Regions from separate parts of the Paenibacillus sp. FSL F4-0122 genome, predicted to be linked through region 3. Evidence: riboswitches for the same ligand, from Rfam matches in the RefSeq annotation. Region 3 holds a riboswitch; each other region holds the start of a gene.
The links. A riboswitch is a leader RNA that binds a small molecule or an ion and turns the genes downstream of it on or off. The one in region 3 is predicted to bind cobalamin.
Positions count from the first base shown of each region.

Region 1: linked by a shared signal. The riboswitch ahead of metE (5-methyltetrahydropteroyltriglutamate--homocysteine S-methyltransferase) and the one ahead of MHH49_RS06015 (S-layer homology domain-containing protein) in region 3 are both predicted to bind cobalamin.
Region 2: linked by a shared signal. The riboswitch ahead of MHH49_RS05265 (DUF4430 domain-containing protein) and the one ahead of MHH49_RS06015 (S-layer homology domain-containing protein) in region 3 are both predicted to bind cobalamin.
Region 4: linked by a shared signal. The riboswitch ahead of MHH49_RS07530 (anaerobic ribonucleoside triphosphate reductase) and the one ahead of MHH49_RS06015 (S-layer homology domain-containing protein) in region 3 are both predicted to bind cobalamin.

Region 1 is NZ_JBBODI010000001.1:4,409,045-4,412,421, forward strand. It holds gene MHH49_RS18990 (DedA family protein) at 1-533, shown strand, start outside; gene MHH49_RS18995 (undecaprenyl-diphosphate phosphatase) at 584-1,444, shown strand; cobalamin riboswitch at 1,544-1,749, shown strand; gene metE (5-methyltetrahydropteroyltriglutamate--homocysteine S-methyltransferase) at 1,905-3,377, shown strand, end outside.
Region 2 is NZ_JBBODI010000001.1:1,230,720-1,234,096, forward strand. It holds gene MHH49_RS05265 (DUF4430 domain-containing protein) at 1-1,811, opposite strand, end outside; cobalamin riboswitch at 1,982-2,184, opposite strand; gene MHH49_RS05270 (GAP1-N2 domain-containing protein) at 2,312-3,377, opposite strand, start outside.
Region 3 is NZ_JBBODI010000001.1:1,419,747-1,423,123, forward strand. It holds gene MHH49_RS06015 (S-layer homology domain-containing protein) at 1-1,613, opposite strand, end outside; cobalamin riboswitch at 1,777-1,977, opposite strand; gene MHH49_RS06020 (cellulase family glycosylhydrolase) at 2,320-3,377, shown strand, end outside.
Region 4 is NZ_JBBODI010000001.1:1,775,046-1,778,422, forward strand. It holds tRNA gene MHH49_RS07520 (tRNA-Thr) at 151-222, opposite strand; gene MHH49_RS07525 (MTH1187 family thiamine-binding protein) at 316-624, opposite strand; cobalamin riboswitch at 1,003-1,237, shown strand; gene MHH49_RS07530 (anaerobic ribonucleoside triphosphate reductase) at 1,480-3,377, shown strand, end outside.

The DNA of each region.
Region 1 (3,377 bases), 3.0 Mb from region 3:
CTTCAGAAGTGATCCTGCCCTTTGGAGGATTTATGACCACTACGACGAGCTTAACGATCCCTGGTGTAATCATTGCTGCCACTGCTGGATCACTACTGGGTGCAGTAATTCTCTATTATATTGGCCGATTATTGGATGTGAGCCGGTTAGAGAAACTGGTTGAACGCTGGGGGGGTCTAATTCGCGTTACTAAAAAAGATATCCACAAGGCTGACGCCTGGTTTGATAAATATGGCTATTGGACTGTATTGTTTTGTCGGATGGTTCCGCTGGTCCGCAGTCTGATTTCGATTCCGGCGGGAATGTCAGGTATGAAATTTGGAGTATTTATGATCTTCACAACGATTGGCACATTGGGATGGAATTTGCTGCTTGTGCTTATTGGCGCGGCTTTGGGCGAATCCTGGGAAGACATTGCCATGTACATGGATGTGTACTCCAATGTGGTCTATGTACTAATTGCTGGCGGATTAGTTATTCTTGGGTTTCTGTACTTCCGCAAACGCAGCCGGAGAATGAACACTGAGGGCTAAGCGGGTGGAGGACTGATAATAGAAATGACTATTAAAAAGGAGGGAAACACATGGAGCTATTAACGATTATTAAAGCCATTATTTTGGGGCTTGTTGAAGGTTTAACCGAATTTGCTCCAGTATCCTCCACGGGTCATATGATTATTGTTGATGATATGTGGCTGAAATCACAGGAGTTATTTGGACAATATACGGCAAATACCTTCAAAATAGTTATTCAACTGGGTTCTATATTAGCGGTTGTTGTGATTTTTAGAAATCGATTCATTGATCTGTTGGGCTTAAGGCGTTTCAGCCGTAAGCAGTTGGACCCTGTAACAGAGAAGCTACCGCAGTTAGAGCAGGGGGGGCACCTCAAGCTGACACAGGTTCTGGTAGGGTTAGTGCCTGCAGGTATGTTAGGTGTTCTGTTTAATGATTATATTGATGAGCATTTATTCTCTACCTCAACGGTGTTAATTGGTCTAGTGATCGGGGCTATATTAATGATTATTGCGGATCTGTTTGGGCCGAAGAAGATCAGAACTGAGAGTGTAGATCAGATTACATACAAACAGGCACTTGGTGTAGGTCTTGTACAGTGTTTTTCGTTATGGCCTGGATTTTCACGCTCGGGCTCGACGATTTCTGGTGGCGTAATCCTCGGGATGAGCCATCGTGCCGCTGCTGATTTTACGTTTATTATGGCAGTACCCATCATGGCAGGTGCCAGTCTGTTGTCACTGATGAAGAACTGGCAATATTTCACCATGGACGCGCTGCCGTTTTTTATTGCAGGCTTTATTAGTGCCTTCCTATTTGCGCTGTTATCGATGCGTTTCTTCTTAAAACTGATCAATCGTATCAAGCTCTTACCGTTTGCTATATACCGTATAATTCTTGCTGCTGTAGTATATTTCGTATTTTTCTAAGTCCGTTATAAGGAATCGATATAACAGAAGCCCCAGTAATCTATTGCAGATTGCTGGGGCTTTCACGTATGATGACATCAGATTAAGACACTCAAATGATGAATGATATCGGAGACAGGTGCTGACCGGAAAATAGTAATTCGGTAGGCTTAATAGGGAAATTCGGTTCGAAGCCGATGCGGTCCCGCCACTGTAACGGAAGAATCTCGAGCAACAGAGGTCACTGGCAATTTACTACTGCTGGGAAGACTGCTCAAGATGTTGACGCCGCTAGCCAGGAGACCTGCCTGTTTCAACAGCACTGCTTCACCTACGGAAGATAGGGAGGTGTTAGACGTTAACCATGGGTATATCATGGGCGTCTTTCCCTTTGACTTTTTTAGGGAAGGGCGCTCTTTTTTATAGGAAAGCAAGTAGTTTTGGAGTTTGAAATAAGAGATTGAAGAGGGAGTGTATCGAAATGACGAATAAGGTAAAAGTAAGCAATCTTGGATATCCGAGAATCGGAAAGAACCGCGAATGGAAAAAGGCACTGGAGGCATTCTGGCAGGGGAAAATAAATGAGGAGCAATTCCGCTCCGAAATGGCAGCAATCCAGCTGCAGCATTTGAAGACCCAGCAAGAAGCAGGAATTGAGCTTATTCCGGTAAATGATTTTACATTTTATGATCATGTGTTGGATGCGGCTGTTATGTTTGGAATCGTACCTCCACGGTATGCGTATGATGGCGGCGACATCGGGCTTGATCTTTATTTTGCAATGGCCCGTGGTAATGCTGAGGCTACTGCCTGCGAGATGACCAAATGGTTCAATACGAACTATCACTATATCGTTCCAGAGATCGGCACACAAACACCACGCCTGACTGAAAACAAACCTCTAGCGGCTTATCGTTTTGCTAAATCGCAGGCAGGGATTGAAGGTAAACCGGTACTTTTAGGTCTGTATACCTTCCTTAAGCTGTCCAAAGGTTACGCAGCGGCAGATATCGCCAAGATTGCTGCACGTTTTGTTCCAGTCTATGTTCAACTGCTACAGGAACTGAAGCAAGAAGGGGTAAGCTGGGTACAAATCGATGAGCCAGCGATTGTTACAGGCATAAGTAAAGAAGAATTAACACTGCTTAACTCGATATACACAGACATTGCCGGCTCCGTGCCGGGCTTGAATATTATTTTACAGACGTATTTTGAAGCTGCTGAGCCGCTGGAGGCACTGCTAGAGCTGCCTGTTCAAGGCTTGGGTCTTGACTTTGTGCACGATGGTGGAACGAATCTGGCTTCCATCGAACGTCTTGGCTGGCCGAAGGACAAATGGCTGGGTGCCGGAATTATTGATGGACGGAACATTTGGCGTTCCGATTTAGACGCTAAGCTGCAACTGGTAGAAAAGCTCAGCGTTCATGTACCGCTTGATCGTCTTATTCTTCAGCCTTCTTGCAGTCTGCTGCATGTCCCAGTCACCGTTCAAGGTGAAGTGAAGCTGAAGGCGACAGTTAAGAATGCGTTAGCCTTTGCCGATGAGAAGCTTAAAGAGCTTAGTCTGCTCGGAGCAGCCATCGCAGATAAAGGAGAAGCTTCTCAAGCAGCGCTGGCCGCTAGTCGTGAAGCTATTGCAGCGTTCCGCGCACTACCTGAGCGTGGCCGTAAGGATGTGGCGGAGCAAGTGCTTGCACTTGCAGCTCTACCAGACCAACGCAGTCTGCCTTTTGCTGAGCGCTTAAAGGTGCAGCAAGAGAAATGGCAGCTTCCACTTCTGCCAACCACTACAATTGGTAGCTTTCCGCAGACAGTCGAAGTGCGCCAGGCGAGATTGAAATGGCGTAAAGGGGTCTGGAATCAGGAGCGTTATGATGGATTTGTTCGTGAGCAGATCGCGGATGCAATTACCTTCCAAGAAAAGCTAGGTCTGGATGTTCTGGTCCACGGCGAG
Region 2 (3,377 bases), 190 kb from region 3:
CCGTCGTAAGTACCTTGCGAAACTCCATGGATACCTGATACAAAGTTGCCATAAGACGATTTGGTGATATCTACTTTAAAATCATCGGTAGACCCTAGTTGCTGCAACGCTTCAAGAGCATTGGAGGCTTTTAAAGTCCCTTCACTAATCAATCCTTCCGGGCCTTCAACGGTAAGAGAAGCTGTTACATTCTTAGAAGTTACCTTTATAGCTTTTGTATATTTAGCAACCGTTGGCGCTTTACCTTCGCGGTAGCCAGTTACAGACAGTGTATAGTCACCTGCGGGCACATTTCCTGAGAATACGGCCTCACCTTTAGCATTCGTCGTTACCGTGTGAGCTCCAATTTGGACCTGAACACCCGCAGCTTTTGCCGTTACAGGAGAGGAAGTATTCGTAGCAGCGTCCCATTTCCACGTCTTACTAGTTACAGTGACAGTAAAAGAATCGCCCTCTTTAAGATTTTGTTTGGAAAGGGTAACGGAATCCACAAGTTTAGTGTCATCTCCGGCATAATAAACCAGTACCTGATCTGAATCTTTAAGTACAAAATCACTCATGCCTACATCGGGATTAATCCATTTTCCGTCACGTGATACAACATACATCCATCCGTCATAACCACCAAAGCTTCCAGCAGCAATACTTCCGATGCCAGTCACATAACTGCCCGAAGGATTCGTGATCGGCAAGTTCGTTTGAAGCGCCAGCTTCTCTAACGCTCCAAGTGCGTTGCCAGCATAGGCGTACCCTTGTGCCAACGTGGCCCGTGGTCCCTCAATCGTTACAGGAGCGTAGATGAGTGAGCTCTGAACGGAGGATTTGGAAAAATCGTATAGCTTACTGTTGCTTCCTTTATACAGCAAATTATACGCAACCAGCGCCTGAAGTCCTTGCTCTGTCGCCAGAACATCACTGCTTCCACCACGGCTATGGGTGAAGCTACCATCAGCTAGACGATAGCTAAGCAGGTTCTCCATTAGATCCACTTTGTTTTTGGTGTATTCTAATCCACTAGGATCAACTCCGAAGGATGTGAGTCCAAGGATTGCTTGTGCGCTACTTTCAGCACTGTCACCGTAACCCCCATGGCTATCTTGAGCTGCAGATAACCAAGCTACGGCTTGTAGCCCTGCTAAGTAGGCTTCGGGATTATTTTTATGTGCCGCCAGAGCCGTCAAGGTTATCGCTGTCATATCAGGCTCACTTGCGCCTGAGGTTAATGCAAAGCCCCCATCCGGATTCTGTTTGGAGAGAATCTCCGTAAGGAGCTTATCCGCCGTCCATTTCGCGTCACTTGGGATATTATATTTACCAGAATCCAGCGCAAGTAAAGCATATACCGGATTATTTAGCGTCTGTTCACTGAGCTTGCTGTTATTATAAATTTTCTCAATCAGATTATAGCCAGGAGTCGTTCCGTTACCAGCAAAGCTAGTAGGATCTGCACCAATCGCTCTCACTGCGAGCACGATTCGAGCATAATCGGTTACATTGGCGAAATTGCCAGCTGCATCCTTTACTTTTTTCTCAAGCTCTGAATGGTAACTGGCTGGCAGCTTATATCCTGCTTGCGCTAATCCAATAGCTTGCCAATCCGATTGCACGCCACCTTTCAAGAGATATTCTGCAGCCGCATAAGTCGCATCCGCAACATTAATCCGCTCCGCAGCAGTTGCTTCCAGACCGGAGCCAGCGCTCGCTTCTGCAAATATTTGTCCTGCCGGAGCAAGAGATGTTCCTAGAATTGAAATGACCATGAATAAGGCCAGCCCAAGTGCTACAAACTTGGAAGACATGATTTTCTTCATTGTTTAACCTCTTTCTGTATAAGAATGGGTACTGCTGGGAATAAGACGCATAACATAAAGACCGCCCCTTTGGAGGGCGGTCAGGGAAGATTACAAATCGAGGCTGAGGCGCTTGCTTCCTGCCAACAGTCCATCTGTATATGTTCCACATTCTTACCCCACGAAGAATAGAAACGCTCACGAAAAAGGCAGGTCTCCTGGCTGATGCTTCATCGCTGTTCTTCACCTTCCCACCCTACCTTCGGGGCAGTGGCTTATAGAAGAAAAACTCCGCACATACAGTGGCGGGACCGCGCCGGACTCTTGCACCGGACTTCCCTTTTAAGCAGACGACTAGATTGATAGAGTCTGCACCTTTTCCAGTATGTAGTATCTTATTTTGACATCCATAATCATATCTATTAATACATAGCATGTCTATAGAAAAGCTTAGTATGGGCAGCAAAAAAATGAACAGCAATACACCACCTGCCGGTAGGTATTGCTGTTCAGAAAGCTTGTTATTCGGCTGTTCCTTCCGGACTTGCAGTTGAGGAGGGTTCAGCACTTGAATCAGAAGCTGGTGGAATATTAGGGTCGGGATCTACGATCAATGTAAATCTTCCGGCCTTGATCATACTTTTCTCTAGAATTGTCGCTCCAGGCTCCAATGTAACCTCAACCTGATAGGATGGTTGTTCACCTTCAGTCACAGCTGTTGCGGAAGGCAACCCAGTGCTGTCCTCAGTATCAGAGGAAGGCGTAGGAGACGGAGAAGCATCAGCTACTGCGTTAGGAGCATCTGCACCTTCTGCTGTTCCTCCAGTAGTGCCAGCGGCATCTGAATCGTCAGCGGCGTTTCCCTCATCCGTCCCATCCGTTGACGGCACTGGACAAGTGCCATTCGTAGCAGCGACCTTAAAGCTTTTATCTATCTCTGTAGACGAAGACATTAAACTAATCTCAGTCGGTTGAAACTGCACACAGTCATCTGCACTTGCGAAGGTGAACACCAATATGCTGCTCCCCTTATCTCCTTCGTCGCTCTGATCCTTCAAGTATACTGAAGCCGGAGGCAGCTCATTACCTGCACTCTGAACAGGGGTCGGCTCAGGGCTTGTCCCCGGCAGAGCAGTCTTCGTATCATCCGGGCGTAGCATACTGAATACGATAATTGCAATAATCACCAGAATACCCGTAATGGAGCCGGAGATTAAGAGTCGAAATCGGCTGCGGCTGATCCAGCGCGCCAGCGGGGAAGCCAGTTGGGAGCGGGCTTCATTGTACACATTTTGCAGAGCAGGCCGAGCTGCCGCGACATAGTTCTTTCGGAATTCCCGATTCTTGAACGCTTCACGATCACTGCTCAGGAAATACTTCAGAATCGCTTTGCGGTAACCCGGTTGCAGCTTTTTATTCGAAACCGTAAATAAAGGATTGCCTTGCGACCAAGCAAAAAACCGATAGATGATTTCTTTGTCGGAACCGGCTTTACGCTTTAGCAGCTCCAGAAGCGCATCGTAATCCAGCGGACCACCTTCACGCTGAGTTGTATAGTAGAAGGCTAGCGGAAGCCGTTCAAAGGGT
Region 3 (3,377 bases):
CGATCCACGGCGGCTTTTACATCATCTCGGGTTGCATAATAAGGTGCAAGAGCTTGCATCGCCATCGCAGTCATATCGACATCGGCTTTGGTTACGCCTAATGCCCAGCCACCAGCTTCTGCTGTACCTTTTTTAACCTCTTTATCTAAAATGTACTGAACTAGTTTTTCTCTTGTGGTCTGTTCTGTAACTCCATCAACTACTGGGATCTCATAGTTATGGCTATCTAGCGCAATCAGAGCAAAAATCGGACCATTATTGCCTTGCTTTTGGATATATTGATAATCAGCGAGTGCTTTTCTCAGATCATATCCCGCAACATTTGTGATATCTTTTCCGATAGAGGTAAGCCCAAGAATCGCTCTGGAATTCTCTGTGCTTTTATTGGCGTCGAGTTTTCCATCCTCTTTAATGATCGATGCTATTTTCGTTGCTACATTGTTGTAATAAAGATCGTAATAACCGTTAGGTACTGTATAGTTCGCCCGTGCCAGAGAAAGGATCGACCATTCTCCACTACCTGTTCCAAACGACGGATTCTTTACAGTGTTTAGAATATAGGCAAGGCTTTTATCTAACTGTTGTTTGACGGCAACTGTAGTTTCCAGTTTGTAAGTAACTTGATAAGTTACATTTGTTTTGTTTCCAGCTCCGTCAAGAGCCGTTACAGTAATTGCATTACTGCCTGAATTCAGAGAAGCTTTGTACTCCCCATTCGCAGGTGATAAAGTAACACCATTCAGCTTCACTTCTGGAATGATGTCACTATATACATTGTCTGTGACAGCTACTTTGAAGCTTATTTCTTTATTAGATACTTCCTGTTTATCTTGTATGCCACTTACAGTAATAACAGGGGGTTCTATGTCTAATGCATGGTTAAGCCCTACAAGTGCATGATCTACACTTATTTGAGAGCTTGCCATATTTTCGAGCACGGAATAGGCTTGATAAACTGCCGATTGTACTACTGGTCTGTCCAAAATAGTTTCTTTATTAGGGTCACTGTTAATCTCGGCGATTTCCGCAGTTAAAGCATCCTTATTGGCAAGTTGAACGGGGATTTCTCCCCAGCCACCAAGATCAGAACCATAGCCATAAGTGGTGAACTGAGTTCGAATGATATCACCGTCTTGAGGCTTATAATCGGTCATCCCAAACGGAGGAAACACATTATTTACTGCATACATCCAACCCGACATGGAAGTATAGTCAAACTGACTTAACCACTCTGGGTCTGCTTTAGTGCCGACTGTATTCCCATCAGCTGAAATCATATCTAAAATATATTGTGGAATATTGACTTCGCTTCTGCCACTATCTTTAACTTCTGATAAATAAAAACCACTATCTATATTTCCTAAATATCTATAATTCCCATCTCCTAGCGCACGTGTTATTAAAGATGCGCCATTATCGCCTTCATAAATCGGAACTTTAATAGGTTCCTTAATATACCCTTGGCCTACGGTGAATTTCTCTACGGCTACAGTTACGTACCCTTTAAGAGTAGAGCTTGCTCCATTTGCTTGAGCTGGGATAACACTTGTAGAGAATGTCGTGATAAATACAGCTACAATGAGTAACCACGCTAAAAACTTATTTTTCTTCATTTTTCCATAACCCTTCCCTTCATACCTATGATAAAAAACAGAATAAACTTTCTTATAACCACAAAAAAACCACTCAACATAAACGTCAAGAGGTTAAGATAGTGAACCACAATAATAGATGGCCAACACTATTCAAGCACCTCTCTATCGATCGTAGAGTTTGATGGTGTAACAGAAAAAGGCAGATATTCTGGCTCAAGTATCATCACCCTTGCTGCCTTCCCAGTTTCCCAGTGGCATTTTGCAAGGACTCCTCTTTTACAGCGGCGGGACCGCGCGGGATTCACACCCGCTTTCCATTTAACCAATCTATGATTGTACTTCCGCAACATTCATAGTTGGCACCTATTTCTAATTTTAAATTTTCATGCTTCATCATATCTAATATATATGCTTTTGTCATGTTATATTTCTTTTTTGTATAACGGGCAGCTAGAGATAATCCTATTGAATAACCAATTTCTACGAGTAGGGATATTTAAATAATTTCTTTATCCAACTGTGGGGAAAATTAATTTAAATCACTAATTCTTATATGAATTTGCCACAAATTAGTAAGGTACTCGCTGAGTGAATTCTATGTTAGGGTATATTCAGAAAGCGTTTACAAAAATAACAGTGGAGGTGTTCGTGTTCATCTAACCATCAAGTACAGCGTCAAAGCCAGGTCCAAGCATCCTAAATTTATCTCACAAAGGAGAATTCAATGACTACGCGAATCCAGAAATCCTTCTTATCATTGACACTTGTCACCGCTCTTCTGCTCTCTCTGTTCTCATCCATGGCTGCAGCTGCAACTAAGGATGAGCAACAAGCTAAGGCAGCGCCAAAGAGTAAGATCCAATCCTATGTAGACGAAATGCAGCCCGGATGGAACCTCGGTAATACTTTAGATGCTACAGGTGAGGACGAAACCTCCTGGGGCAATCCTCGTGTGACCCAAGAACTTATTAAAAAGATCGCCGCTCAAGGCTATAAAAGTATTCGGATTCCTGTGACCTGGGATACTCACATGGGTGCGGCACCAGACTATACCCTAGAAAAAGCCTACCTCGACCGTGTGGAAGAAGTTGTCGGCTGGGCACTGGACGCCAAGCTTTATGTCATGATTAATGTCCATCATGATTCCTGGCTATGGGTAAGCCATATGGAAGAAAAACACGATGAAACGCTGGCGCGTTATAATGCAGCCTGGACTCAAATTGCCGATCGCTTTAAGGACAAATCCGATAAGCTGATGTTCGAGAGCATAAATGAACCTCGGTTCACCGATGGTGGAAGCACAGACGAAGCAAAAATGGAGCAAATGCTTACTGAACTCAATAACTCCTTCTATCAGATCGTGCGGAAATCCGGTGGGAAAAACGACCTCCGCCCACTTGTATTACCTTCATTAGAGTCTTCACCTACACAAACAAGAATGGATCATCTCTATAAGACGATTACGGCTCTAAACGATCCGAATATTATTGCGACCGTTCACTTCTATGGCTTCTGGCCTTTTAGTGTGAACATTGCCGGTTACACCACATTTGAAAAAGATACAAAAAACGATATCACTCAAACTTTTGATAACGTTTACAATACATTTGTAGCTAAAGGCATCCCTGTCATCGTCGGCGAATTTGGTTTATTAGGTTTCGATAAAGACACGGGTGTGATTGAACAGGGCGAGAAGCTTAAATTCTTCGAGTATCTGACTTATTATTTGAAAGAAAAGAAAATGACTTCCATGCTCTGGGATAACGGGCAGCATTTCAACCG
Region 4 (3,377 bases), 360 kb from region 3:
TGCTCGACAGTGACCACTAGTCATACCGTTTTCATTAGCGATTTCGCCATGTCTTATCTTTTAGAAGAATGTTAGAAGCCAGGGGATTTAATGAAAAATGGCACGGTCCCGGAATCCCGGAAAACCGCGCCATTGCGCCATTCTTAGATATGCTGGTGAAGGGAATTGAACCCCCGGCCTACGCATTACGAGTGCGTTGCTCTACCCCTGAGCTACACCAGCTTAACGCTGTTTTTCTGTCAAACAAAAAATATTATACAACTTCCAGCCAGAAACGCAAGCCTATTTCTCCCTGTTTTCCGCCCTTCTAAACTGCTAATCCACCTGTAGCTTACGCTCCACAGACTCTAACTTTCCACGGCTAGTAGAGGGTTTATCGCGGCGGTCGTCTATTTTAAGTGAGGTAGAGACACGTTCTGCACCTGCGTCAAAAGGAGACTCATGCAAAGCTTCTACCGCAGCAAAAATGCGTTGCAGAGGCCCTTCGATGATCGTCCCCATGGACGTAAGTTCATAAGTAATCCCTTCTACTGTCTTCAGCACCCGCTGCATATCCGCAACATAGCTGCTAAGACTGGTGCTGCCTGTTCCAATTGGAATAACTGTAACTTCAGCAATAGGCATGAGAATACCTCCTCGAAATTTTATAGTAGCTGTCTCCTTCCATTGTAACAATTCCACCGCTCTGTCACAAACTAAGCAAGATTATCCTCCCTTATCTCTTCTATTTCTTCTGATTACTCCAAAATATGACTTTGGGCTAAGAGTATTTTCTCATGAGCAAATTCTAGGGTCATCTGCACTATATTTATGGACTCTTTGTGGCATCTTTTCGGACAATTTATGAATCATTTCGCATCTCCCTGTGGATCAATTGTGGATTACTTATGGACAGCCTGTGGATCATTTGTGGAGTACTTTTAAAGAACCCGCTCCCCGCGCGGGTTTTCTAAAAAACTGTTTACAAACACAACATCTTGGGTTATTTTTATCTAACGACAACAAAATATAGTGGAGACAGGCGCTTTGATCCTTAACCGGATTTAGAGCTTAATAGGGAAGCGCGGTGAGAATCCGCTGCGGTCCCGCCACTGTAACCGGATGGCCTTCTTAAGCTTCTGGGAAGCTTGAGAATCCACATCTCCCGGCAAATGCCACTGAGGGTTAGGAACACCCTTGGGAAGGCGCCGAGAGATCCCACGGAAGCCAGGAGACCTACCTGTTTCGACGACACCAACTATTGATGCCTGCGAGGAACAGGGATGGTGTCCGCATGCGGTCATCTACGTAGAGACCTCTGCAAATATCCGTGTGGATATTTACATAACGCATCGGGCATTTTCTGCCATCCTCGGGTAGGGGATGCTTTTTTTATGTAATCTGAACAAATATACGACTGCTTATAGCAGTCCAACTTCTTATGGATATATGGATTTGATGATAGATGTTTTTCTTTTATACTGAGAGGAGAGCTGTACAATGACGTTGTTGGAGAGACAATTTAATGGAGTAGAAAATGCACGGGAAGTTCTTTTAGAAGAGCTCATTGATTTAGGCCGGGATATTATCGACAGTCGGGATATGGACCTATTGCGCGAGAATGCCAATTTGAATGGAGAGAGTTTCTCCGGTAAAATGAGCAAGTTCGGCAGTGAATATTCAAAATGGTACGCCCGCAATTTTACGATGCCGCCACAGCTAGTGCAGGCTATTGATGACAATGTCGTCTATGTGCATGATCTGGATCAATACGCGATTGGAACGACGAACTGTATTTTTATCCCGTTTGATAAACTTCTCCGTGAAGGTTTCAATACCGGCAACGGCAGCGTTCGTCCTCCGAACTCAATAATGACAGCTATGTCTCTGGTAGCGATTATTTTCCAATCCCAGCAAAATGCTCAATATGGTGGTGTATCCGCCAATAAACTCGATTACGATCTGGCACCTTATGTAACCAAATCCTTCGCCAAGCTGTTCCGCAAGGGTCTGGATTATTTTGAAGAAGGACAAGCTGACGAATCTTTGGGCGAGATTACGATGAGCCGGACCGATCTGGCGGAGTTATATCCAAGAGCGTTCCGTTTTGCACTAAAGGAAACCGAAATCGAAACCCTGCAAGCGGCTGAAAGTATGGTACATAATCTGAATACCATGTCCAGCCGATCCGGTGGACAAATACCGTTTACCAGCATCAACTACGGTACTTGTACTTCACCAGAAGGTCAGCTTGTGATCAGTTCTCTGCTAACCGCAACTATGAACGGACTTGGCAGCGGAGAAACACCAGTGTTCCCGATTCAAATCTTCAAATGCAAGCAAGGAATCAATCAACAGCAAGGCGATCCTAACTATGAACTGTTCCTAAAAGCGGCTGAATGTTCTGCGCGCAGACTATATCCAAACTTCGCTAATCTGGACGCTCCGCTCAACTTGCAGTATTATGATCCAAGTGATCCTGATACGGAGTTCGCTACAATGGGCTGCCGAACCCGAGTGCTCGGTGACCGTTTTGGGCGTAATCATTGCTCTGGGAAGGGCAACCTTTCCTTTAATACACTGAATCTGGTTCGGCTAGGTCTGGCACACGGCACAGTAACAGGCAGACGTACCATCGCAGACGAAGCTGGCTTCTATGAAGATCTAAATCATTACATGGATATTGCGCTGGAAGGACTTCTTCATCGCTTCCACATCCAAACCGCACAAAAAGCTAAAGCTTCCGATTTCATGATGCGAGAAGGCGTCTGGGAAGGCGGCGAGCATCTTGCACCTGATGACACTGTAGGCGATCTGCTGAAGCATGGCAGTCTGTCTCTTGGCTTCATCGGTATGGCGGAATGTATGAAAGCTATGTACGGCAAACACCATGGCGAGGATATGGAAGTTCATGCCAAGGCGCTGGCTATCGTGCGTCATATGCGGGACTATTGCGATCGGAAAAGTGAGGAACTGGATCTTAACATCACCCTGTTCGCAACTCCAGCAGAAGGTTTGTCCGGTAAATTCACCAAAGTTGACCGCAAGGTACTGGGTTCCATTCCGGGCGTAACCGACCGTGAATATTATACGAACTCTTTTCACATCCCTGTATACTTCGATCTGGGTGCTGCTCAGAAGATCAGCTTGGAAGCTCCTTTCCATGAATACTGCAATGCCGGGGCTATTTCTTATGTCGAATTAAACGGCAATGCCCGCAACAACCCATCGGCTTTTATCAAAATCATTAAATATGCGCTCGAACAACAGGTCAGTTATTTCAGCATTAACCATCCGATTGACCGCTGCTCCAGCTGTGGATACGAAGGCGTAATTGGGACAAACTGCCCTTCCTGCAACGCACATGAGAATGACGTGCACATCCGCCGTTTGCGCAG